One region of the Streptomyces sp. NPDC101219 genome, then DNA from elsewhere that is predicted to be linked to it. Evidence: riboswitches for the same ligand, from Rfam matches in the RefSeq annotation. Region 1 holds a riboswitch; each other region holds the start of a gene.

What was found. A riboswitch is a leader RNA that binds a small molecule or an ion and turns the genes downstream of it on or off. The one in region 1 is predicted to bind cobalamin.
Region 2: it holds a riboswitch for cobalamin, as region 1 does, so the genes downstream of both, ACIRPP_RS12575 (energy-coupling factor ABC transporter permease) here and ACIRPP_RS31025 ((2Fe-2S) ferredoxin domain-containing protein) in region 1, are expected to answer to the same signal.
Region 3: it holds a riboswitch for cobalamin, as region 1 does, so the genes downstream of both, ACIRPP_RS09980 (ABC transporter substrate-binding protein) here and ACIRPP_RS31025 ((2Fe-2S) ferredoxin domain-containing protein) in region 1, are expected to answer to the same signal.

Annotation. Positions count from the first base shown of each region.
Region 1 covers NZ_JBIWOK010000025.1:19,830-26,900, reverse strand. The annotation lists gene ACIRPP_RS31045 (alpha/beta fold hydrolase) at 1-110, opposite strand, end outside; gene ACIRPP_RS31040 (PHB depolymerase family esterase) at 346-1,878, opposite strand; gene ACIRPP_RS31035 (CoA transferase subunit B) at 2,056-2,715, opposite strand; gene ACIRPP_RS31030 (CoA transferase subunit A) at 2,717-3,499, opposite strand; gene ACIRPP_RS31025 ((2Fe-2S) ferredoxin domain-containing protein) at 3,899-4,237, opposite strand; cobalamin riboswitch at 4,348-4,472, opposite strand; gene ACIRPP_RS31020 (potassium/proton antiporter) at 4,987-6,516, shown strand; gene ACIRPP_RS31015 (VOC family protein) at 6,600-6,980, opposite strand.
Region 2 covers NZ_JBIWOK010000005.1:386,301-393,371, forward strand. The annotation lists gene ACIRPP_RS12565 (ABC transporter permease) at 1-950, opposite strand, end outside; gene ACIRPP_RS12570 (ABC transporter substrate-binding protein) at 971-2,560, opposite strand; cobalamin riboswitch at 2,741-2,923, shown strand; gene ACIRPP_RS12575 (energy-coupling factor ABC transporter permease) at 2,953-3,663, shown strand; gene ACIRPP_RS12580 (energy-coupling factor ABC transporter substrate-binding protein) at 3,660-4,046, shown strand; gene cbiQ (cobalt ECF transporter T component CbiQ) at 4,053-4,802, shown strand; gene ACIRPP_RS12590 (energy-coupling factor ABC transporter ATP-binding protein) at 4,799-5,674, shown strand; gene ACIRPP_RS12595 (SGNH/GDSL hydrolase family protein) at 5,671-6,465, opposite strand; gene ACIRPP_RS12600 (DNA repair ATPase) at 6,771-7,071, opposite strand, start outside.
Region 3 covers NZ_JBIWOK010000004.1:280,119-287,189, forward strand. The annotation lists gene ACIRPP_RS09960 (class I adenylate-forming enzyme family protein) at 1-1,625, shown strand, start outside; gene ACIRPP_RS09965 (metal ABC transporter solute-binding protein, Zn/Mn family) at 1,691-2,518, opposite strand; gene ACIRPP_RS09970 (metal ABC transporter permease) at 2,476-3,345, opposite strand; gene ACIRPP_RS09975 (ATP-binding cassette domain-containing protein) at 3,342-3,977, opposite strand; cobalamin riboswitch at 4,392-4,585, shown strand; gene ACIRPP_RS09980 (ABC transporter substrate-binding protein) at 4,628-5,668, shown strand; gene ACIRPP_RS09985 (iron ABC transporter permease) at 5,701-6,729, shown strand; gene ACIRPP_RS09990 (ABC transporter ATP-binding protein) at 6,726-7,071, shown strand, end outside.

The DNA.
Region 1 (7,071 bases):
ACGACGAGCCGCCACATGTTCTGGTCGCATCCGAAGCCGTGCGCCAGCACCACGACCGGTCCACCGGCCCGCCCGGTCACCTTGACATGATTCCTGCGGCGCACGTCCATACCGCCATCGTCGCAGACAATGCGCGGGGCCTCCTGGCTGACCGGGCCCCGCCGCGACCGGCCGATCCGGGCCGGGCGGGCCGCGCGGCGGGTGAGACATGGGAGGGCCGGGCCTCTCCGCCGCGTGCTGCGGGACGCGTGCCCTGTCGGCCCTGGGCCACTCCTCCGTCGCGAGGGGCGGGACGGCCGGTCACGGCCGCGGGGGCGGTCCCCGTGCGGCCGTGACCGTGGTGGGTCAGGGGCAGGTGCCGTCGGCGACGGTGAAGTGGCCCGCGGGTGATTCCTTGAGGGTGTGGGTCACGAAGATGTTGTACAGGCCCATGTTCTGGTCGGAGCCCTTGGCGTAGGTGTAGCCGCCGCGGGTCGTGGCGCGGCCCGCCTGGACGTGGGCGTAGTTGCTGGCCGTCCAGCAGGCCGCGGCCGCACCGGTGGTACGTGCGGTGAGCGGGGCGGACCGGCGGCCCGGCGTGCCGTCGGCGTCCCGGGCGGCGACCGCGTACGTGTGGGATGCGCCCGCGGTGAGGCCGGTGTCGGTGTGGGACGTGGCGTCCACCGTGGCGACCGGGGCGCCGTCGCGGTAGACGGTGTAGTCGGCGGCACCTTCCACCGGATCCCAGGTCAGGCCGATCGTCGTGTCGGTGACGCCGGTGGTGGCCAGTCCGGTGGGGGCGGGCAGCCCTTCGGGCTCGGGGTCGGAGCCGTCCAGGCCGAAGAACCGGGCGATCCAGTGGCTGGAGCAGATCGACTTCGCGAAGTGGGCGGTGCCCGTGCTGCCGCACTGCTCCGGTCCGGTGCCCGGATCGACGGGGGTGGCGTGTGCCATGCCCGGGACGAGGTTCACCTCGACGGCCACGGTGCCGTCGGCCGCCACGTGTTCCTCGTGCCGGGTGGAGTTGGGGCCGATGGTGGACGTGCGGGTCGGCGTTGTGGACAGCCCGTGGAGCGCCGTCCACTGGTCGCGGATCTCCTGGGCGTTGCGCGGCACGACCGTGGTGTCCCGGTCGCCGTGCCATACGGCCACCCGCGGCCAGGGGCCGGACCACGAGGGGTACGCGTCACGGACCCGCTGGGCCCACTGGGCGGGGGTCCGGTCGACGCCGGGGTTCATGCAGGTGAAGGCGCCCATGGTGTCGTCGGCGCACCCGTAGGGCAGTCCGGCGACGACCGCGCCGGCCCGGAAGACGTCCGGGTAGGTGGCGAGCACGACCGATGTCATGGCGCCGCCGGCGGACAGGCCGGTGACGTAGGTCCGGTCGGGGTCGGCGCCGTAGGCGGAGACGGTGTGGGCGGCCATCTGCCGGATGGACGCGGCTTCGCCCTGGCCCCGGCGGTTGTCCGCGGGCTGGAAGAAGTTGAAGCACTTGCTGCCGTTGTTCGCGCTCGTGGTCTCGGCGAACACCACGAGGAAGCCGTGCCGGTCGGCGATCTCGGGCAGGCCGGAGTTGTCGGCGTACAGCTGGGCGTTCTGGCCGCAGCCGTGCAGGGCGAACACGACCGCCGGATCGGCCGGCAGGGAGGCGGGCCGGTAGACGTACATGTTCAGCGCCCCCGGATTGGCGCCGAACGAGGTGACCTTGGTCAGTCCGACCGCGGCCTGGGCCGTGGGGGCCGGTCCGGTCAGGGCGGCCGCGAGGGCCAGGACGACGACGGCCACGAGACGGGGCAGTCGCTCCCGCCAGGTGCGGTGCGGCCGCGGTGACGGGCCGGTAGGGGGTGGGGTCGGGCGGGAGGACGGTGGGGCGTCCGCTCCGCTGAAGGGTGTGGGCATGGCGGCTCCTCGGTGCTGGGGATGCCGGGCCGCTCCTCGGGCGTGGGTCGGTCGGAGCGGCCCGGTGTCCGGCACCGTAGGGGTCGTTCAACACGCAACGGTATGGAAGCCGCCACCACATCCGGCCGGTGACGGTGTGGACCCGGACCGGTTGTGCCGCCGGGGCCTGTCTGCTAGTCAGACGCCGGCCGGGGTCTCCAGTCCGGCGGGTACGAGCAGGTCGGCGCCGGTGGCCGCCCGCACCTCGTCGACACCGACGCCGGGGGCGAGTTCGACGAGCGCGAACCCGTCCGGGGTGACGTCGACGACCGCGAGGTCGGTGATGACGCGCTGCACGACGCCCGTTCCGGTCAGGGGCAGGTCGCACCGCGCGACCAGCTTGGGGCTGCCGTCCTTGGCCGTGTGCTCCATCAGGACGATGACGCGGCGCGCACCGTGCACCAGGTCCATGGCGCCGCCCATGCCCTTGACCATCTTCCCCGGGATCATCCAGTTCGCCAGGTCCCCGGAGGACGACACCTGCATGGCCCCCAGCACGGCGGCGTCGATGTGCCCGCCGCGGATCATGCCGAAGGACAGCGCGGAGTCGAAGAACGACGCCCCCGGCAGGACCGTGACCGTCTCCTTGCCCGCGTTGATCAGGTCCGTGTCGAGCTCGTCCTCGCGCGGGTAGGGGCCGACGCCGAGGATGCCGTTCTCGGACTGCAGCACGACCTCGACTCCCGGCGGCAGGTGGTTCGGGATCAGCGTGGGCAGGCCGATGCCGAGGTTGACGTACGTCCCGTCCACCAGTTCGCGTGCGGCCCGGGCCGCCATCTGCTCTCGGGTGAGCGCCATGTCAGGCACCGCCTTCCTGGCTGCTGCGCACGCAGCGCCGTTCGATCCGCCGGACGGCTGCCGGGTCGTCGGGGAGGACCCGGACCACCCGCTGCACGAAGATGCCGGGCAGGTGCACCTCGTCCGGGTCCAGTTCGCCCGGCTCCACCAGGTGCTCCACCTCGGCAACGGTGACGCGGCCGGCCATCGCGGCGAGCGGGTTGAAGTTGCGGGCCGAGGAGTGGAACACCAGGTTGCCGTGGCGGTCCCCGACGGCTGCCCGCACGAGGGCGAAGTCGGTGGTGATGCCCTCCTCCAGCAGGTGCTCCCGGCCGTCGAAGACCCGGGTCTCCTTCGCGGGCGACGCGACCGCGACCTGCCCGTCCGGTCCGTACCGCCAGGGCAGCCCGCCCTGCCCGACCTGGGTGCCGGCCCCGGCGGGCGTGTAGAACCCGGGGATGCCCGCGCCACCCGCCCGCAGGCGCTCCGCCAGCGTCCCCTGCGGCACCAGTTCCACCTCCAGTTCACCGCTGAGGTACTGGCGGGCGAACTCCTTGTTCTCCCCCACGTACGAGCTGGTCATACGGGCGATCCGGCCGGCCCGCAACAGCAGTCCGAGCCCCCAGTCGTCCACCCCGCAGTTGTTGGAGACGACGTCGAAGCCGCCCACCTCCCTGTCCAGCAGCGCGGCGATCAGCGCACTCGGTATGCCGCACAACCCGAACCCGCCGACCGCGAGCGACGCGCCTTCCGCGACGTCGGCCACCGCCTCGTCCGCGCTGTCGACGGCCTTGTCCAGCCCCATACGGTCCCTCTCCGTCAGGGGTGCGTCCCGCCCCCCGAACAGCCGGGGCGCCGCGGGTCGTGAAGACCCGGCGCCGTGGCCCTGTCATCGATGGGGCGACTCTAAGGACGCACCGGAACGCATCGGTATGGCTGCCTGCTACACCTTCCGCCCGGAGGGCATGTGGTTGCCGACCAGGCACGGAGGCGTGCCCCGCGGACGCGACCGCGGGTCACGCGACCGACTGCCATGTGCGCGGCCACCATGCCGATGACCTGGGGACCGGCGGTCAGCGGTGGCGGACCACACAGTTCACGGGCGCGCCCCCCGGTCACGAGGGGGCGGCTTGGCTGTCGTGCGCGTTCTGCCTCAGACGTGACGCCCTGTTCGGCGGCGTCCGGCCCCCGGGTCAGTCACCGGTCACGGAGCCGTGCGGCGGCGCGGCGGGGTGAACGTGTACAGGTCCAGGATGTCCGGCAGGGGGGCGATGCCCGGGCCGCCGGCCCGTACCCAGGCGGCGATGTCCTCGGTAGCCGCCGGGTCGTTGACCAGCCCCAGCCACACCGGCCGGGCTCCGGCGGCACGCCCCGCGGAGGAGGGCCGCACCACGACGACGTTCGCCTGGTCGCACACGTCCAGGCAGTCCGACACCCGCACGGGCGCCTCGGCCCGCAGGCGCGCGGTCTGCGCCGCGTGGTCCCCGGCCACCTTCGCCGTGCCGCAGCAGCAGTCCCGGCACACGACGATCCGGCACGGCACGCCGCCGACGGATTCCCCCGTCGTCCTGTCGTCTTCCTTCTGTTCGGGCACGCCGAACCACCCCTCTCCGGGGAGATCCGCCCCGGTGTCCTGTGAGGAGGCGACGACGTGAGTCTCCTGGCTCTCGGGTCGTAGCTGATCCCGGCCTTCCCACCCCTCGCGGGGCAGTGGCCTGTCGGGGATCCGCTCACCGATCACAGTGGCGGGACCGCGCCGGATTCGCACCGGCTTCCTCGGGCCGCCGTCGCCCTGTCGCCGGTCATCATTCCACCGGCCGGCCCGCGGTGTCCGGGCGCCCCCTGCCCCGCGGCGGTAGGGGACTCTCCGGGCCGGCTTCCCGGCGGAGCGCCGGGCGGAGCCGTCCGTCGGCCTGTTCCGGCAGTTCAGCCGCCCTGGGACGGGGGGTCGCCGACTCGCCGCCGACGCTGTCGCAGCCGGTTATGCGTGGTCTACGCTACTTCGCCCCTGGTGTGATTGTGTTGTCCCACCGCGCGAGGAGAGCAGATGGCCCCCACCGCCGACCGTGACGACCGGCGCCCCCGTATGGGGAAGAGGGCGTACCGCCCGGACGCGGCCGGAGGCCGTCGCCCAAGACCCGTGTCCTCCCTCTCGGCGCCGGTGCGGCCCTGGTCGCTGGGCCTCGGGCTGTCCCCGCCCCCGCCCGGGAGATCCGGGGCGCGCGGTCCTGCCCTCCGGTTCCCGGACCGCTGCGGCCGCCGCACGGCGGGTGACGGCACGGGGAACGCCCCATGACGCTGTCCGAGATGTACCTGGCCCTGCTCGTCGGCGGTGCCGTGCTGCTGGTCAGCATCGTCGCCGCCCACACCGCCCACCGCATCGGCCTGCCCAGCCTGCTGCTCTTCCTCGCGGTCGGGGTGATCGCGGGCGAGGACGGAGCCGGTCTGGAGTTCGACAACGCTCAACTGGCCCAGGCCCTCGGGACCGCGGCACTGGGTCTCATCCTCGTCGAGGGCGGTCTGAGCACCCGGTGGGAGGACGTCCGGCGCCAACTGGCCCCGGCCGGCGTGCTCGCCACCGTGGGCGTGGGCCTGTCCGTCGTGGTGACCGCGGCCGGCGCCCACTGGCTGCTCGGCATGGAGTGGCAGTTGGCGCTGCTGCTGGCGGCGATCGTCTCCTCCACCGACGCGGCCGCCGTGTTCGCCGTGCTGCGCGCCCTGCCCCTGCCGCAGAAGCTCACCGGCCTGGTGGAGTCCGAGTCCGGCTTCAACGACGCCCCGACGATCATCCTGGTCCTGGTGTTCTCCACCATGGAAACCGACCCGAGCAGCCCGTGGCTGCTCGGCCTCAACCTGCTCTACCAGCTCGCCGTCGGCGGCCTGCTCGGTGTGCTGATCGGCCGGCTGGGGGCGGCCGCGCTGCGCCACATCGCCCTGCCCGCCACGGGTCTGTACCCGCTGGCCACGGTCGGCTTCGGCGTCATCGCCTTCGCCGCGGCCGGCGCGGTCAACGCGAGCGGCATCATCGCCGCCTACCTGTCGGGGCTGGTCCTGGGCAACGCCCAGCTGCCGCACCGGGCGGCCACGCGGTCCTTCGCCGAGGGTGTCGGCTGGCTGGCGCAGATCGGCCTGTTCGTCATGCTCGGCCTGCTGGTCGATCCCAGCGAGCTGCCGTCCGCGATCGTCCCGGCCCTCGTCGTCGGGTCGGTGCTGCTGTTCGTCGCCCGCCCGATCTCCGTCGCGCTCTGCCTCCTGCCGTTCCCGATCCCCTGGCGCGAGCAGACGTTCATCTCCTGGGCCGGGCTGCGCGGCGCGGTGCCCATCGTGCTGACCACGTTCCCCATCGTCGCCGGGATCGACGGGGCCCGGGACGTGCTCAACATCGTGTTCCTGCTCGTCATCCTGTTCACACTCATCCAGGGCCCCACCCTGCCGACCGTCGCCCGGCACCTGCACCTGGTCCGCGCGGGAGCGCTGCGCGAGATCCAGGTGGAGACGGCGCCCCTCGACGTCCTGGACGCCGATCTGCTCACCGTCGCCATCCCGGAGGGCTCCCGGCTGCACGGCGTCGCGGTGTTCGAGCTGAGGCTGCCGCGTCCGACCGTCATCACCCTCATCGTCCGCGGCGGCACATCGCTCGTGCCCGACCGGGACACCGTGCTGCGGGCGGGCGACGAACTGCTGCTCATCACCACCCCCGACACCCGGGACGCCGCGGAGCGGCGCCTGCGGGCCATCGGCCGGCGCGGAAAACTGGCCCGCTGGCTCGGTGAGGACGGGGCACCCGAGCCCAAGGCCGTCCCCCCGGCGCCGGCCAACTGACCTGCCCGTGCCGTCGGCGACGGCCGGGACCTCCGGTCACAGGGCCCGGGGCGGCCTCGGGTCCCCGGGTGCGGAGCCTCGGGTCAGAGAGCTTTCAGGCGTGCCTTCAGCAGGCAGAACTCGTTGCCCTCCGGGTCGGACAGGACGTGCCACTGCTCGTCGCCGGTCTGACCGATGTCGGCCCGGCGCGCGCCCAGCGCCAGCAGACGCTCCAACTCCGCGTCCTGGTCACGGTCGGTGGGGTTGACGTCGATGTGCAGGCGCGACTTGCCCTTCTCCGGTTCGTCGCGGCGGCTGAGGATGATCGTCGGCTGCGCGCCGCCGAAGCCCTCGCGGGGTCCGATCTCCAGCGTTCCGTCGTCCTCCCGGTCGAGGATCACGAAGTCCAGCACCTCGCACCAGAAGCGGGCGAGCGCCTCGGGATCGCGGCAACCCAACACCAGTTCACTGATACGACACGCCACAGTGCGACCCACTCTCAGTCCGACGACCCTCCGTGCGTCCCCGCAGGAGGTCCGCGGTCCTGGACCGGACCCCGGCTTCGCCGAGGGTAGT
Region 2 (7,071 bases), on a different contig from region 1:
ACCCTCGGGTCGGTCAGTCCGTACAGCAGGTCGGCGAGCAGGTTCCCGGCGAGGACGGCGGCGGTGGCGAGGGTGGTGAGCGCGGCCAGCAGGGGGAAGTCGACGGCGGTGGCGGCCTCGACGGTGGCCGCCGCGATGCCCGGCCAGCTGAAGACGGTCTCCACCAGCAGGGCGCCGGTGATGAGTTCGGGGACGCGGGAGCCGATCAGGGTGAGCACGGGCAGCAGTCCGGAGCGCAGGGCGTGGCCGAGGAGCACGGTGCGTTCGGCGAGGCCGCGGGCGCGGGCGCCGCGCACCGGGTCCTCGGCGAGGGCGTCGCCGACGCCCTGGCGGACGTAGAGCGTGAACCAGGGAAGCTGGGACACGGCGAGGACGCCGGCGGGCAGCACGAGGTGGCTCGCGAGCTGTCCGGCGGTGACGTGGTCGCTGCCGGTGTCGGTGAGGCCGCCGGCCGGCAGGACGTCCAGTTTCAGGGCGAACAGCCAGATGGCGAGCAGGGCGATCCAGAAGACCGGGGCGGCTTCCAGGGAGTAGGCGACGGAGGTGACCGCGCGGTCGAGGACGGAGCCGGGGCGGCGGGCGGCCAGCACGCCGAGCAGGGTGCCGAGCAGGACGGCGACGGCGAAGGCGACGGTGCACAGCAGCGTCGACCACACCAGCCGTTCGCCGATGACCTCGGCGACGGGCTGGCGCATCACGGTGGACTGGCCGAGGTCGCCGGTGACCGCGGAGGTCAGCCATTCCCACCAGCGGGCGGTCAGCGGCCGGTCCACGCCCAGGTTGTCCCGCAGCCGGTCCAGGGTCTCCTGGTCGGCGCCGAGCGCGGCGGTGCCCGCGTACGCCTTGACCGGGTCGAAGGGGGAGGCGGCGGCGATCGCGAACACGCCGAAGGTGACGACGAGGAGCACGGGCACGGCGAACAGGGCCCGCCGTGCCGTGAGGCGTCCCATCGCCGCCCAGGGCAGCCTGCTCACTTCTTCGGCGTCCAGTCCTCGACGTTCCACCAGGGGCCGCTGGCGAAGCCGTGCTCGTGGGGCTCGGTCTGGGTGGTGAGGCCGTCCCAGCGGTCGGCGAGGACGTAGAGGTGGTCGATGTGGGTGAGGAAGGTGTAGCCGGGGTTCTTCACGAGGGCGCGCTGGAGGTCGTCGTAGGCGGCCTTGCGGTCGGCCTGGACGCGGGTGCGGCGGCCGGTGTCGAGGGCCTTGTCCACGGCCGGGTCGTCGTAGCGGGCCATGTTGTTGAAGCCGTCGCCGGCGAGGGAGGAGTGCAGCAGGGTGTAGAGGCCGAAGTCGGGGTCGCCGGTGCTGCCGAAGCCCGCGAGGACGGCGTCCTGCTTCATCCTGGGCTCGATGACCTCCCAGGTGCCGCTCTCGACCTTGACGTCGATGCCGGCCTGCTTGGCGTCGGAGGCGTAGGCGAGCGCGTGGTCCTGGCGGACCTTGTCGCCGGAGGGGTAGTAGAGGGTGAAGGCGGCACGGCGGCCGTCCTTGGTGCGGATGCCGTCCTGGCCGGGCTTCCAGCCGGCGTCGTCGAGGAGCTTCTTGGCTCCGGCGAGGTCGCGCGGCCGCTGGATGTCCTCGGCGAACCAGGAGTCGTCGACGGGGAGCGGGCCGTAGGCGGGGCGGCCGGCGCCGTCGAGGATCTTGTCGACCATGGCCTTGCGGTCGACGGAGAGGTCGAGGGCGCGGCGGATCGCGGTGTCGCGGGTGACGGGGTTCTCGGTGGGGAGGGTGACCGCGCGGAAATCGTAGGAGGTGGCCCGGTACGTCGTGCGGTCGTCGTCGTTCTTGAAGGTGGCGGCGAGGTTGGGCGGCAGTGTCGCGCCGTCGAGATCACCGGAGCGCAGCCGGGTGGCGCGGACGTCGTCGTCGGCGATGACCGCCATGGTGAGCTTCTTCACCTTCGGGGCGCCGCCCCAATAGTCCGGGTTGGCCTTGAAGGTGAGCTTTTCTCCCTTGCGCCAGTCGGCGAGGACGTAGGGTCCGGTGCCGACCGGCCGGGTGTTGAAGGAGCCGGTGTTCGGGTCCTGCTTCCCGGCCACGTGCTCGGGGACGATGGGCAGCACGGTGCGGGCGGCGAAGGCGGCGTAGGGGTAGTCGAGGGTGAAGACGACCTTGTGCTCGCCGTCGGCCCGGACCTCCTTGATCGCGTCCAGCTCGCTCTTGGCGGTGCTGTTGGTCTTGCCGTCGAGCACCGTGCGGTAGGTGTAGACGACGTCCTCGCTGGTCAGCGGCTCACCGTCGGTGAACTTGACGTCGTCGCGCAGGGTGAAGGTGTAGGTGCGGCCGTCCTCACTGATCTCGGGGAGGGCCTTGGCCAGCGCGGGCTTCAGGTTCATCTCCGCGTCGCGGGCCAGCAGCCCGTCGAAGATCTTCGAGTTGCCGTCCTTGCCGTAGCCGAGCAGCGGGTTCAGGGTGTCGGGTTCGGTGGAGACCCCGATCACCACGGCGTCGGCGGACCCGCCACCGTCGGCACCGCCGCTTCCGGGGGCCGAGCAGGCGGCGAGCGCGCAGGCCGTCACTGCGGCGACGGCGGCGCTCCGTGCGCGTCGGGTCGTCATCGAACCTCACATCCCAGTTGACCGATCATCGTTGTTGCATATTAGTTGCAGGAAGAACCTGCCCGGTACCGGCTCCCCCCAGTCGCCCGCACGCTCCCCCGCTCCGGGGCGCGTGCCGCAGGGAGGGCGGGCGCCGTGCGTGCGCCCCCGTGACCGCTTGTCACCGGCCGGGCACGGGGACTACTGTCACCACGCCTTGGTGACGGGAAATCCGGTGCGACACCGGTGCGGCCCTCGCCACTGTGATCGGGAAGTCCTGCTCCTGCCCCCACGGGCAGCCACTGGGTCCTCGGACCCGGGAAGGCGGAGCACGGGCGGTGGTACCCGTCAGCCAGGAGACCGGCCAAGGCGCGTCAACCATCCACGAGGTGCTGGAGAGGGTCTGCTGAGCCATGCACATAGCCGAGGGTTTCCTTCCTCCGGCGCACGCGGTCGCCTGGGGTGCCGTGTCGGCGCCGTTCGTCGTCCACGGAGCCCGGTCGCTCGTCCGTGAAGTCCGGAGCCATCCCGAGAGCACGCTGCTGCTCGGCGCGTCGGGAGCGTTCACCTTCGTCCTGTCCGCGCTGAAACTGCCGTCGGTCACCGGCAGTTGCTCCCATCCCACCGGTACGGGGCTGGGCGCGATCCTGTTCCGGCCGCCGGTCATGGCGGTCCTGGGCACCATCACCCTGCTGTTCCAGGCGCTGCTGCTGGCCCACGGCGGGCTGACCACGCTCGGCGCGAACGTCTTCTCCATGGCGGTCGTCGGACCGTGGGCCGGGTACGGCGTCTACCGGCTGCTGCGCCGCGCGGACGTGCCCCTGATGGGCGCGGTGTTCGCCGCCGCGTTCGTCGCCGACCTGTCGACGTACTGCGTGACCAGCGTGCAACTGGCGCTCGCCTTCCCCGACCCGGGCAGCGGAGTCCTGGGCGCGCTCGGCACGTTCGGCTCCGTCTTCGCCGTCACGCAGATCCCGCTGGCAGTGAGCGAGGGGCTGCTGACCGTGCTGGTGATGCGGCTGCTGGTGCAGTCCAGCAGGGGCGAACTGACCCGGCTCGGCGTGCTGGTGACGCGGGCCGGACGCACGACGTCCGACGCGGCCTCCGAGGCGGTGGCCCGGTGAACCGGAACACGCGGATCAACGCGCTGCTGCTGCTGGTGGTCGCCGCGCTCGCGGTGCTGCCGCTGGCGCTCGGGCTCGGGGACCACAAGGAGGAGCCTTTCGCGGGTGCGGACGCCGAAGCCGAGACGGCGATCACCGAGATCGACCCGGACTACGAGCCGTGGTTCTCGCCGCTGTACGAACCGCCGTCCGGAGAGGTCGAGTCGGCGCTGTTCGCCCTCCAGGCGGCGATCGGCGCGGGCGTCCTCGCGTACTACTTCGGGCTGCGGCGGGGCCGGCGGCAGGGCGAGGAGCGGGCGTCGGCGACCCCGGAGGCGGACACCGGCGCCCCGGCCGGCGCGCCGGCCGGTTCCCGGGGCGCCGACGGCGAGCGGCCGGTCTGATCCCGGATGCTGCCGATCGACGCGGCGGCGCACAGCAGCCGCTGGCGCCGCCGCCATCCCGTGGACAAGGCCGTGCTCGGCCTCGGGCTCACCGTGCTGGCCGTCTCGCTGCCGCCCTGGCCGGGCGCGGCCCTCGTGCTGGTCACCGCGCTCGCGGTGCTGCTGGGACCGGCCCGGGTGCCCGGCCGGCGGCTGTGGCGCGCCTACCGGGTACCGCTGGCGTTCTGCGTCACCGGTGCACTCCCGCTGCTCGTGCAGGTGGGCGGGCCCGGCGGCTTCGTCTCGGCGGCGCCCCACGGGCCGCAGCGGGCTGCGGAGTTGCTGCTGCGGACCTCCGCGGCCTCGCTGGGCGTGCTGCTGTTCGCCTTCACCACTCCGTTGTCCGACCTGCTGCCCCGGCTGGTGCGGGCCGGGGTCCCGGCCCCGCTCGTCGACGTGGCGCTGGTGACGTACCGCATGAGTTTCCTGCTGCTCGACTCCGTGCGCCGGGTCCGCGAGGCGCAGGCCGCCCGGCTCGGGCACACCACCCGGGCGGCGACCTGGCGTTCGCTGGGCGGGCTGGGCGCCACCGCGTTCGTCCGGTCCTTCGACCGGGCGGCGCGGCTGCAGGCCGGGCTGGCCGGACGCGGCTACGACGGCACCCTGCGCGTGCTGGTGCCCGAGGCGCGGATCTCGGTGCGCTTCACCGCCGCGAGCCTGGCCCTGCTGGCGGCGCTGGCCGCCCTGACCCTCGTCCTGGAGAGGCCGCTGTCTTGAGCGAGTCCGCGCTGGTCGCCCTGCGGGGCGTCTCCTTCGCCTACGAGGACGGCCCGCCCGTGCTCAGCGGCCTCGACTTCGACGTCCGCGGCGGGCGCGCGCTGGCCCTGCTGGGCCGCAACGGCAGCGGCAAGACCACCCTGATGCGGCTGCTCAGCGGCGGACTGCGCCCGCACACCGGGGAGTTGATCCTGGCCGGTGAGCCGGTGCGGTACGACCGGGCCGGGCTGACCCGGCTGCGGACGGCCGTGCAGCTGGTGGTGCAGGACCCGGACGACCAGCTGTTCGCCGCGTCCGTCGGCCAGGACGTGTCGTTCGGGCCGCTGAACCTCGGGCTGTCCGACGCCGAGGTGCGCGGCCGGGTCGCGGAGGCGCTGGCCGCGCTGGACATCACCGGCCTCGCCGACCGGCCCACCCATCTGCTGTCCTACGGGCAGCGCAAGCGGGCGGCGATCGCGGGGGCGGTGGCGATGCGGCCCCGGGTGCTGATCCTGGACGAGCCGACCGCGGGCCTCGACCCCGACGGCCAGGAGCGGCTGCTGGCCACCCTCGACGGGCTGCGCGGGGCGGGCACCACGGTGGTGATGGCCACCCATGACGTGGACCTCGCCCTGCGCTGGGCCGACGACGCGGCCGTGCTCACCCCGTCGGGGGTGAGCACCGGGCCGGTCGCCGGCCTGCTGTCCCGCACGGACCTGCTGCGGGCGGCCGGTCTGCGGCTGCCGTGGGGCGTGGCGGCCGGTCACCTCCTGCGGACGCGCGGCCTGCTGGCCGACGCGTCCGCAGGTCCGCGCACCCCGGAGGAGCTGGCCGCCCTGGCCGACGGGACCGGCCCGGGCGGCCGGGCGGCGTCGCGCGGGACGGCCTCCTAGAGGGCGGAGCGGAATGCGGGCAGGTAGCCGCTGGACTGGCCCACGGCCTTGGGGTGGTAGGAGTTGGTGATCGGGATGGTCACACTGTGCAGCCAGGCGTCGCCGGAGCACAGTTCGTGCCCGGTGAACTCGTCGACCACGCTGGAGTAGGTGAACCCGGCGTTGGCCGCGCGCTTGGCGAGCACGCCGTTCAGGACGTCGGAGGCGTTGTTGATGGCGCCGCGCTCGGTCTCGGTCAGGCCCGCGATGCAGCTGCCGGACAGCTTGTAGAAGCGGGGGTATCCGAGGACCACGACGTGCGCCTGCGGGGAGCGGGCGCGGATGCCGCTGTACAGCGAATCCAGCTTGCCGGGCAGGGAGTTCTGCATCTGGGAGACGGCGGTGTCGACGCGGCTGACGCAGGTGGCCTCGCTCTGCAGCACGCAGGCCTGCATGACGTCCGCGAAGCCGATGTCGTTGCCGCCCGCCGAGACGCTGACGAGCGTGGTGGAAGCGGTCAGGGCCCCCAGCTGGCCGCTGGAGACGCCGGCCGTGGTGGCGCCGGAGCAGGCGACGAAGCGGAAGGAGGACGGGGAGTTGGCGTTGGCCCACAACTGCGGGTACGCCTTGGTGCTCCGCTTGCAGGCACCGCTTTCGGAGGTGTAGCTGCCCGCGCCGACGCCGGACGAGTAGGAGTCGCCGAGGGCGACGTAGTGGTGTCCGGCCGCCGAGGCGGGTTGCGCCAGGCCGAGGACGGTGGCGGCGCCCAGCAGGAGGGTCGCCAGAGAAGCCGCGAGGGAACGCACTGACACGTGTATCCACCCTTCACGCGCGTAACTTGCACCGGTAGTTGAGGGAGCAAGCACGGTTGTAGCAGGCGGGGATACCGCTCGGTAACCGTCGCGCGGGAAGTCATCCGTATTGCCCGAATACTGAGGTGCACATTTCAACTACGCGCGTGGATAAACCTCTGACGTGCGGTCTTGTCGTGCAGATTTGGCCGGAGTTGACGGGGCGCGAGCGACCGTCCGCCGCGCGACGAACCCCCGCCGCGCGGCCGCCCCGGCTCGACGGTGCCCGCGCCCCCGGGAGGGGTCCCCGGGCGCGCGGGCGGGGTTCAGCCCCTCTCCTCCCGCCCGGCCGGCGGGGGCGCCGGCGGGCCGGCCAGGAGGCGGCGCGGGTCCGCCGCGCGGGTGATGGCGGACTCCACCGCCGCGATCCGCTCCCCCAGCACCGCCAGCGCGGCGATCGCGCGCGTGAGCGCGTCGTCGTCCGGCCCGCCCAGAATGCCGGTCCGGACGTGGGCGGCCTTCACCTCGGCCCAGCGGGCCGCCTGCGCCGGGGTGAGCGTGCCGCGCAGTTCGGCCAGCTTCAGCAGGTTCGCCTCCGCGCCCGTGGTGAGGGTCTGCGCCTCGGCC
Region 3 (7,071 bases), on a different contig from region 1:
GGACCTGCCCCGACCTGGATCTCTACAGCCTCTACCGTGCCCGTCAGATCGCCGACCCGCACCGTACGGCGGTCCTCGACGGCAAGGGGAAACTCTGTTACACCGCTCTGGACCGCAAGGCCCGATGTCTGGCCGCCGGGCTCTCCGGCCTCGGGATACACACCGGTGACGTCGTCGGCGTCCAACTGCCCAACGGCCGCGACGCCGTCATCGCGGACCTCGCGCTCGCCGCCCTGGGCGCCGTCGTGCTGCCCTTCCCGGTCGGGCGCGGACGGCGCGAGGCGGCCTCGCTGCTGCGCAGATCGGAGGCGGTCGCGGTGATCGCGGCAGCCGAGCACCGGGGCAACCACCATGCGGCCGACCTGCTGGCGCTGACGGATGAACTGCCCGCCCTGCGTACGGTCGTCTCCGCCGGGCCGGCGGGCACCGCACCGCAGGGAGCCGTCCCGCTGTCGGCCCTGATGCGCACCGACCCGAAGACGTTCGTGCCGGCCCGCCCCGATCCCGACACCGCCGCCCGCATCCTCGTGTCCTCCGGGTCGGAGTCCGAGCCGAAGATGGTGGCCTACTCGCACAACGCCCTGGCCGGCGGCCGGGGCAACTTCCTCGGCTCCCTCATCCCCGACGGGCGCCCACCGCGCTGCCTCTTCCTGGTGCCGCTGGCCTCCGCCTTCGGCAGCAACGGCACCCCGGTCACCCTCGCCCGGCACGGCGGAACCCTGGTCCTGCTCGACCACTTCACCCCCGAGGCCGCCCTGGAGGCACTCGCCGGACACGAACCGACCCATGTCCTGGGTGTACCGACCATGATCCGCATGATGCTCGACCGGATCGCGGAGGGCGGGCACGGGACGTTCACTCCACCGACGGCCGTGGTCGTCGGCGGCTCACCACTGGACGAGGCCACCGCGACCGAGGCCCGCCTGGCCTTCGGCTGCCCGGTCGTCAACCTCTACGGCTCCGCCGACGGCGTCAACTGCCACACCGGGCTGACGCACGGCTCCCCCGACGGCGACGGACGGCCCGGCATCGCCGCGGGACAACCCGACCCCCGGGTCGCCGACATACGGATCGCCGTCCCCGGCACCCGTGAGCTGCGGGAGGTCAGCGGGGGCACGGTCGGTGAGATCGTCGCCCGTGGCCCGATGACACCGCTGTGCTACGTCGCCGCCCCCGACCTCGACACCCGCTACCGCACCGAGGACGGCTGGGTGCGCACCGGGGACCTCGGTCTCATCGACGACGACGGCACGCTCCGGGTCGTCGGACGGCTGAAGGACGTGGTGATCCGGGGTGGTGCGAACATCAGCCCCGCCGAGGTCGAGGTCGAACTGGCCGCGCACCCGGCGGTCCGGGACGTGGTCTGCGTCGGCGTGCCCGACCCGCTGATGGGCGAGCGGCTTGCGGCCTGCGTCGTGCCCAGGGACGAGGCGGCGCCCACGCTGGAGGAACTGTGCGCCCACCTGGACACGCGAGGTCTGGAACGACGCAAACACCCTGAGCGCCTGCTGGTGCTGAGTGAGCTGCCCCTGACGCCGGCCGGCAAGCCGGACCGGGCGGTACTGCGGGAACGGTGCACGCCCCAGGCGGAGCGACAGCAGCAGCCCTTGGCTTCGGCCGGCTGACCCGCCGGACGACAAGGGCCGCTCGGAGTGTTCCCCGAGCGGCCCTTGTCGTCCGGTGCCTCGGATCAGGAGGCGTTCATCGCCTTCTCCAGCGTCGTCGCCGCGTTCTTGTAGACGGTCAGCAGATCCAGGTCCTTGTCCGGGTAGTTGACGATTCCCACCTGGCGCGCGCCCGAGTCGGGCAGCACGGTGCCGGCCGTCATGTGCACGTTGTCGAGCACCAGTTGCGGCTTCTTCTTGGACAGGTCGGACAACTGCTCGGCCGTCACGGCCTCGGGTCCGTACATGCCGACCACCTCGGCCCCGGCCAGCTTCGCCGACCAGGCGGAGTAGACCTGGGCGACGACGGTGGGCGCCTTGCCGTCCGGCCAGGCGCTCTTGAGGTCCTTCTGCAGCTTGCCGTACTCGGTGTCGAACGAGGTGATCCACCCGGCGGCGGTGTCCTCGGTGCCGAACATCTTGCCCAGCCGGGTCATCTCGGCCTTGGCCTTGTCCGCGTCGTTGTCGAGGTTGACCTCGACCAGTTCGGCGTCTCCTCCGGCGGCCTCCTTGAACTTCTCGGCGTACGGCTCGAAGGGGGCGTACAGCACGAAGTCGGCGTCCGCCACGGCCGCGAGATCGGAGGGTTTCGGGTCGTAGTCGGGGGCGTGCTGCACCGACTCCGGCACGATGACCGTGACGTCCTCGGCACCGGCGGCCTTGGCGAACGCCCCTTCCCAACTGGTCGTGGCGACCACGACCGGGCCGGTGCCCTTCCCCGCCGCGTCCGCGTCCGCGTCGGACGAGGAGGACGACGTGTCGCTTTCCCCACCGCAGCCGGTGGCCGTCAGCAGGAGGACCGCGCTGAAGCTCAGTGCGAGGAGGGGAGTGATGCGGACGCGGGTGCGCGCCATGAGCTGATTCTCCGTTCGGGTACGAGATGGACGGCGAGGACGACCACGCCGGCCGTGAGGACGAGGACGGGACCGGGCGGCCAGTCGAACCGGAGTGCGACCAGGAACCCGGTCAGGTTCACGACCACACCGATGCCGACCGCCCACACGGTGATGGACAGCAGGGAGCGGCCCAGCCGCCGGGCGGCGAGGGCCGGAAGAAGCGTCAGCGCGTCGACGAGGAGGGCGCCGGTGAGTTTGATGGCCCCGGCGACGGACACCGCGACCAGGACCAGCAGCACGAGGGTGAGCCGGTCGACCCGCACGCCCGAGGACAGGGCGAGTTCACGGTCGTAGAGGAGGAGCGCGATGTCTCTGCGACGCCACCAGAAAAGAGCCGGTACGACGACGGCCAGCACGACGAGCAGCCACAGGTCGGCGGTACCGACCGAGAGGATGGACCCCCAGAGCAGGGAGAAGGCGCCCGCCGCGTTGACGCCGGAGACGGCCAGCACGAGCAGGGCGGCGGCGATCGCCAGACTCATCAGCAGACCCATGGCACCTGACAGACCGTCCGGGGTACGGGCCAGCGGAGCGACTCCGGCGCCGGCGAGCGCGCAGGCCACCAGCGCACACAGCATGGGATCGAGCCCGGTCAGCAGAGCAACGGCGATGCCCAGGAGTGCGACATGCATCATCGCGAACCGCACCGGCATGATGTCGAGGCCGACGATGACGACACCGATCACCGGCAGTCCGACCGCGGCCACCAGCAGGGCGACACCCGCCCGTTGAACGGGCACGAGCTGCAGGAGCTGACCGACGTCGGCCGCGGCCAGGACGCTCACCGGACCTCCCGCAGACGTCCCGCGGCCATCTCCAGCACCCGGTCGCAGCGCTCGGCCAGAGCCCGGTCGTGGGTGACGACCACGACGGTCACCGGCAGGGAGAGCAGGACGTCGGCCGCCTCCTCCTGACCGGAGAAGTCGAGGGCGGCGGTCGGCTCGTCGGCGAGCAGGACGCCCGCCCCGGCCGCCACACAGCCGACCGCCCGCGCCAGGTACATACGCTGAAGCTGACCACCGGACAATGTGTGCAACGGCCGGTCGGCGAGATGCCCGACCCCGAGCTTGCCGGCCGCCTCCGCCGCCTCGGCACGCGCACCGCCGCTGGCCAGCAACTCGCTTGCCAGCAAGGGAAAACGTCCGGTCGCCGGCTTCTGCGGGATCCACGCGCACGCCCGTCGCCGCCACGCCCACTCGGCAGCACTCCCGGTGTCCCGGCCACCCACCAGGATCCGGCCCGCGACATGCCGGTGCAGCCCCAGAACAGCACGCAGCAACGTGGTCTTGCCCGACCCGTTGGTACCGGTCAGCGCCACCCGTTGCCCGCGCACGACGTCGAGATCGACGTCGCGCACGGCCTCGACCCGGCCGTGCCGGCACACGACGCCCGACATCCGGACATCCAGCCCTTCCATGCCACCTCCCTGCCTCCTCACAGCAGTCGGACGGGAGAGACGGACGGTTCCCGGGCGGGGCGAAGGATCCGCGACGGCAGCGGACTTGGCTTCCCGGACGGGCCGCGGCGCGTTCGGCCCGCGATGGCGGGGCTCGGGAATTGCGGCGCCATGGGCGCCGGACGGTGCTGGTCGAGAAGACGGTCACGAGCAGGACGTCATACAACCGCTGCGGTCGGGGGTCCGGCAGACCTGGCCCGCGCCGCGGTGGCCTTTGTCCCCTTCGGCCGACGCCTGGGGACTCGCATGGCCGAACCAGCGCCGGAGAAGCCACTGGGAGCGGCGGCCACCTGAGGGGAGCGCGCCTCGGCCCGGCGGGCACCGCAGACGGGCAGGTCGGACCACATGGGTAAGGCTGTGGTAGCTTCCGGACGCCAGTCGAACTCGTGGGCGTGTCCGTACACGTGCACGGGTCAGGGAATCCGGTGAGAGTCCGGAACTGACGCGCAGCGGTGAGGGTGACGGGCGGGGCAGCGAAGCCACTGGACGACGGTTACGGCCGGGTCCGGGAAGGCGTCCCGCCGGGGTGATCCCGAGTCCGAAGACCTGCTGGCACCCGATCGTCCGCACGGACCCCGCGTATGGGTCCCGACGCCTAGGAAGCCGCAACCGTGCACTTGTCACGTCCCGCCCATTGTTCCGTCCTGCTCCTGACCGGGGCCCTGCTGCTCACCGCGTGCGGTTCCGGCTCCGACTCCGGCTCGTCCCCGAAGTCCGGCGGCTCGGATGCAGGAGCCGTCACGTTCGACAACTGCGGGCAGAAGGTGACGGTCGAGGCTCCGCCGAAGAGGGCTGTGTCCCTGAACCAGGGCACCACCGAGATCCTGCTCTCCCTCGGCCTCGCCGACCGCGTGGTGGGAACCGCCACCTGGACCGACCCGGTCATGAAGGGACTGGAGAAGGCCAACGCCAAGGTGCCCCGGCTCGCCGACAACCAGCCGTCGTTCGAGCGAGTCCTGGACACCGAACCGGACTTCGTCGCCTCCTCCTTCACCTCCACCCTGAGCAAGGGCGGGGTGGCCTCCCGCGAGAAGTTCGAGGAGCTCGGCGTACCGACGTACCTGTCACCCGCCGACTGCGAGGGCAAGGACAACAGCGGCGACGGCGACGGCTCACGGACCAAGCCCCTGACCATGGAGACGGTCTACCGCGAAGTACGGGAACTGGCCCGGGTCTTCGGCGTGGACGAGCGGGGCGAGAAGCTCGTCGCCCGGCTGAAGAGCCGGGTGACGAAGGCCACGGCGGGGATCCGCGCCGAGGACACCACCGTCCTGTACTGGTTCGCGAACCAGGAGTCCCCCTACATGGCGGGCTGCTGCGGCGCGCCCGGCATCATCACCCACGCGCTCGGCGCGCAGAACGTCTTCGACGACAGCACGCAGGAGTGGCCCCAGATCAACTGGGAGACCGTCGCCGACCGCGATCCCGACGTGCTCGTCATCGGCGACCTCACGCGCAAGTCGCAGACCGCCGAGTCGGCCGCGAAGAAGATCGCGTTCCTGCAGTCGAACCCGGCGACGAAGAACATGAAGGCGGTGAAGGAGAAGCGGTACGTCGTGCTCAGCGGGCAGGCCATGAACCCGACGATCCGTACCGTCGAGGGCGTGGAGAAGGTCGCCGCGGCGCTGCGCGAGTACGGGCTCGCCGGATGAGAACCGCCCTGCGGTCCTCCCCGGTCCGCCCCATGCGGGGTGCCGTCCGGGTGGTGCGCGTCGTCGCCGGCCTGGGCGCCGGGCTGGCGGTGCTCACCGCGTCCGTCGCCGTGGCCATCACCATCGGTCCGGCGGACATCGCGGTGGGCGACGTGTGGTCGGTGATCGCCTCCCACCTGGGCTGGGGTTCGACGGATCTCACGCCGATCCGCGAGGGCATCGTGTGGAACCTGCGGCTGCCTCGCACCCTGCTCGCCGCGGTGTGCGGGGCCGGACTCGCCGTGTGCGGCGCGGTGATGCAGTCCCTGCTGCGCAACCCCCTCGCCGATCCCTTCGTCCTGGGCGTCTCCTCCGGTGCGTCGACCGGCGCCGTCGCCGTGATCGTCCTCGGCGCCGGCGGCGGCGTCCTGACCGTCTCCGGCGGCGCCTTCGTGGGCGCCCTGAGCTCGTTCGCTCTGGTGCTGCTCCTCAGCCACACCCTCGGCGGGACGACCGACCGGGTGGTCCTGTCCGGGGTGGCCGCGATGCAGTTGTTCTCCGCCTTGACCTCGTTCGTCGTGACGACGGCGGCCGACGCGGAGACCACCCGGGGCGTGCTGTTCTGGATGCTCGGCTCGCTCAGCGGGGCCGGCTGGACCGAAGTGGGGCTCTGCGCGGCCGTCCTGGCGCTCGCCCTCGTGCTGTGCCTCGGCTACGCACGCACCCTGGACGCCTTCGCCTTCGGCCAGAACGCCGCGGCCACGCTCGGGGTGTCCGTCGCCCGGACCCGGTTGGTGCTGCTGTGCGTGACCGCGCTGCTGACCGCCGCGCTGGTCAGCTCGGCGGGGGCGATCGGCTTCGTCGGCCTGGTCCTGCCGCACGCCGCCCGCGCCCTCGTCGGCCCGGGGCACGCCAGGCTGCTGCCGGTCACCGCGCTCGCCGGGGCGGTGTTCCTGGTCTGGGCCGACACCCTGGCCCGTACCGTCCTCGACCCCCAGGAGGTGCCGGTGGGCGTGGTCACCTCACTCGTCGGTGTTCCGGCGTTCGTCCTGGTCCTGTACCGCACGAGGAGGATGCGATGACGACCGGCACCGAGCGGCGGGACGCCGGTACCCGGCCGCCCGGCCGTGGACAGGCACCCGCCGGGCCGCACACCCTCGCTGCCGACCGCGTGAGCCGCACCCTCGACGGGCGGCTGATCGTCGACGGTGTGAGCCTCACCCCCCGGCCCGGCTCCGTGACCGGGGTGCTCGGCCCCAACGGCTCCGGCAAGTCGACGCTGCTGCGGCTGCTGTCCGGCGTCCTCGCCCCCGCCTCCGGCATCGTCACCCTCGACGGGCGTCCCCTCGGCGACTGGGGCCGCCGCGCCGTGGCCAGGCGCGTTGCCGTCGTCGAGCAGCACTCCGACACCCTCGTCGAGCTGA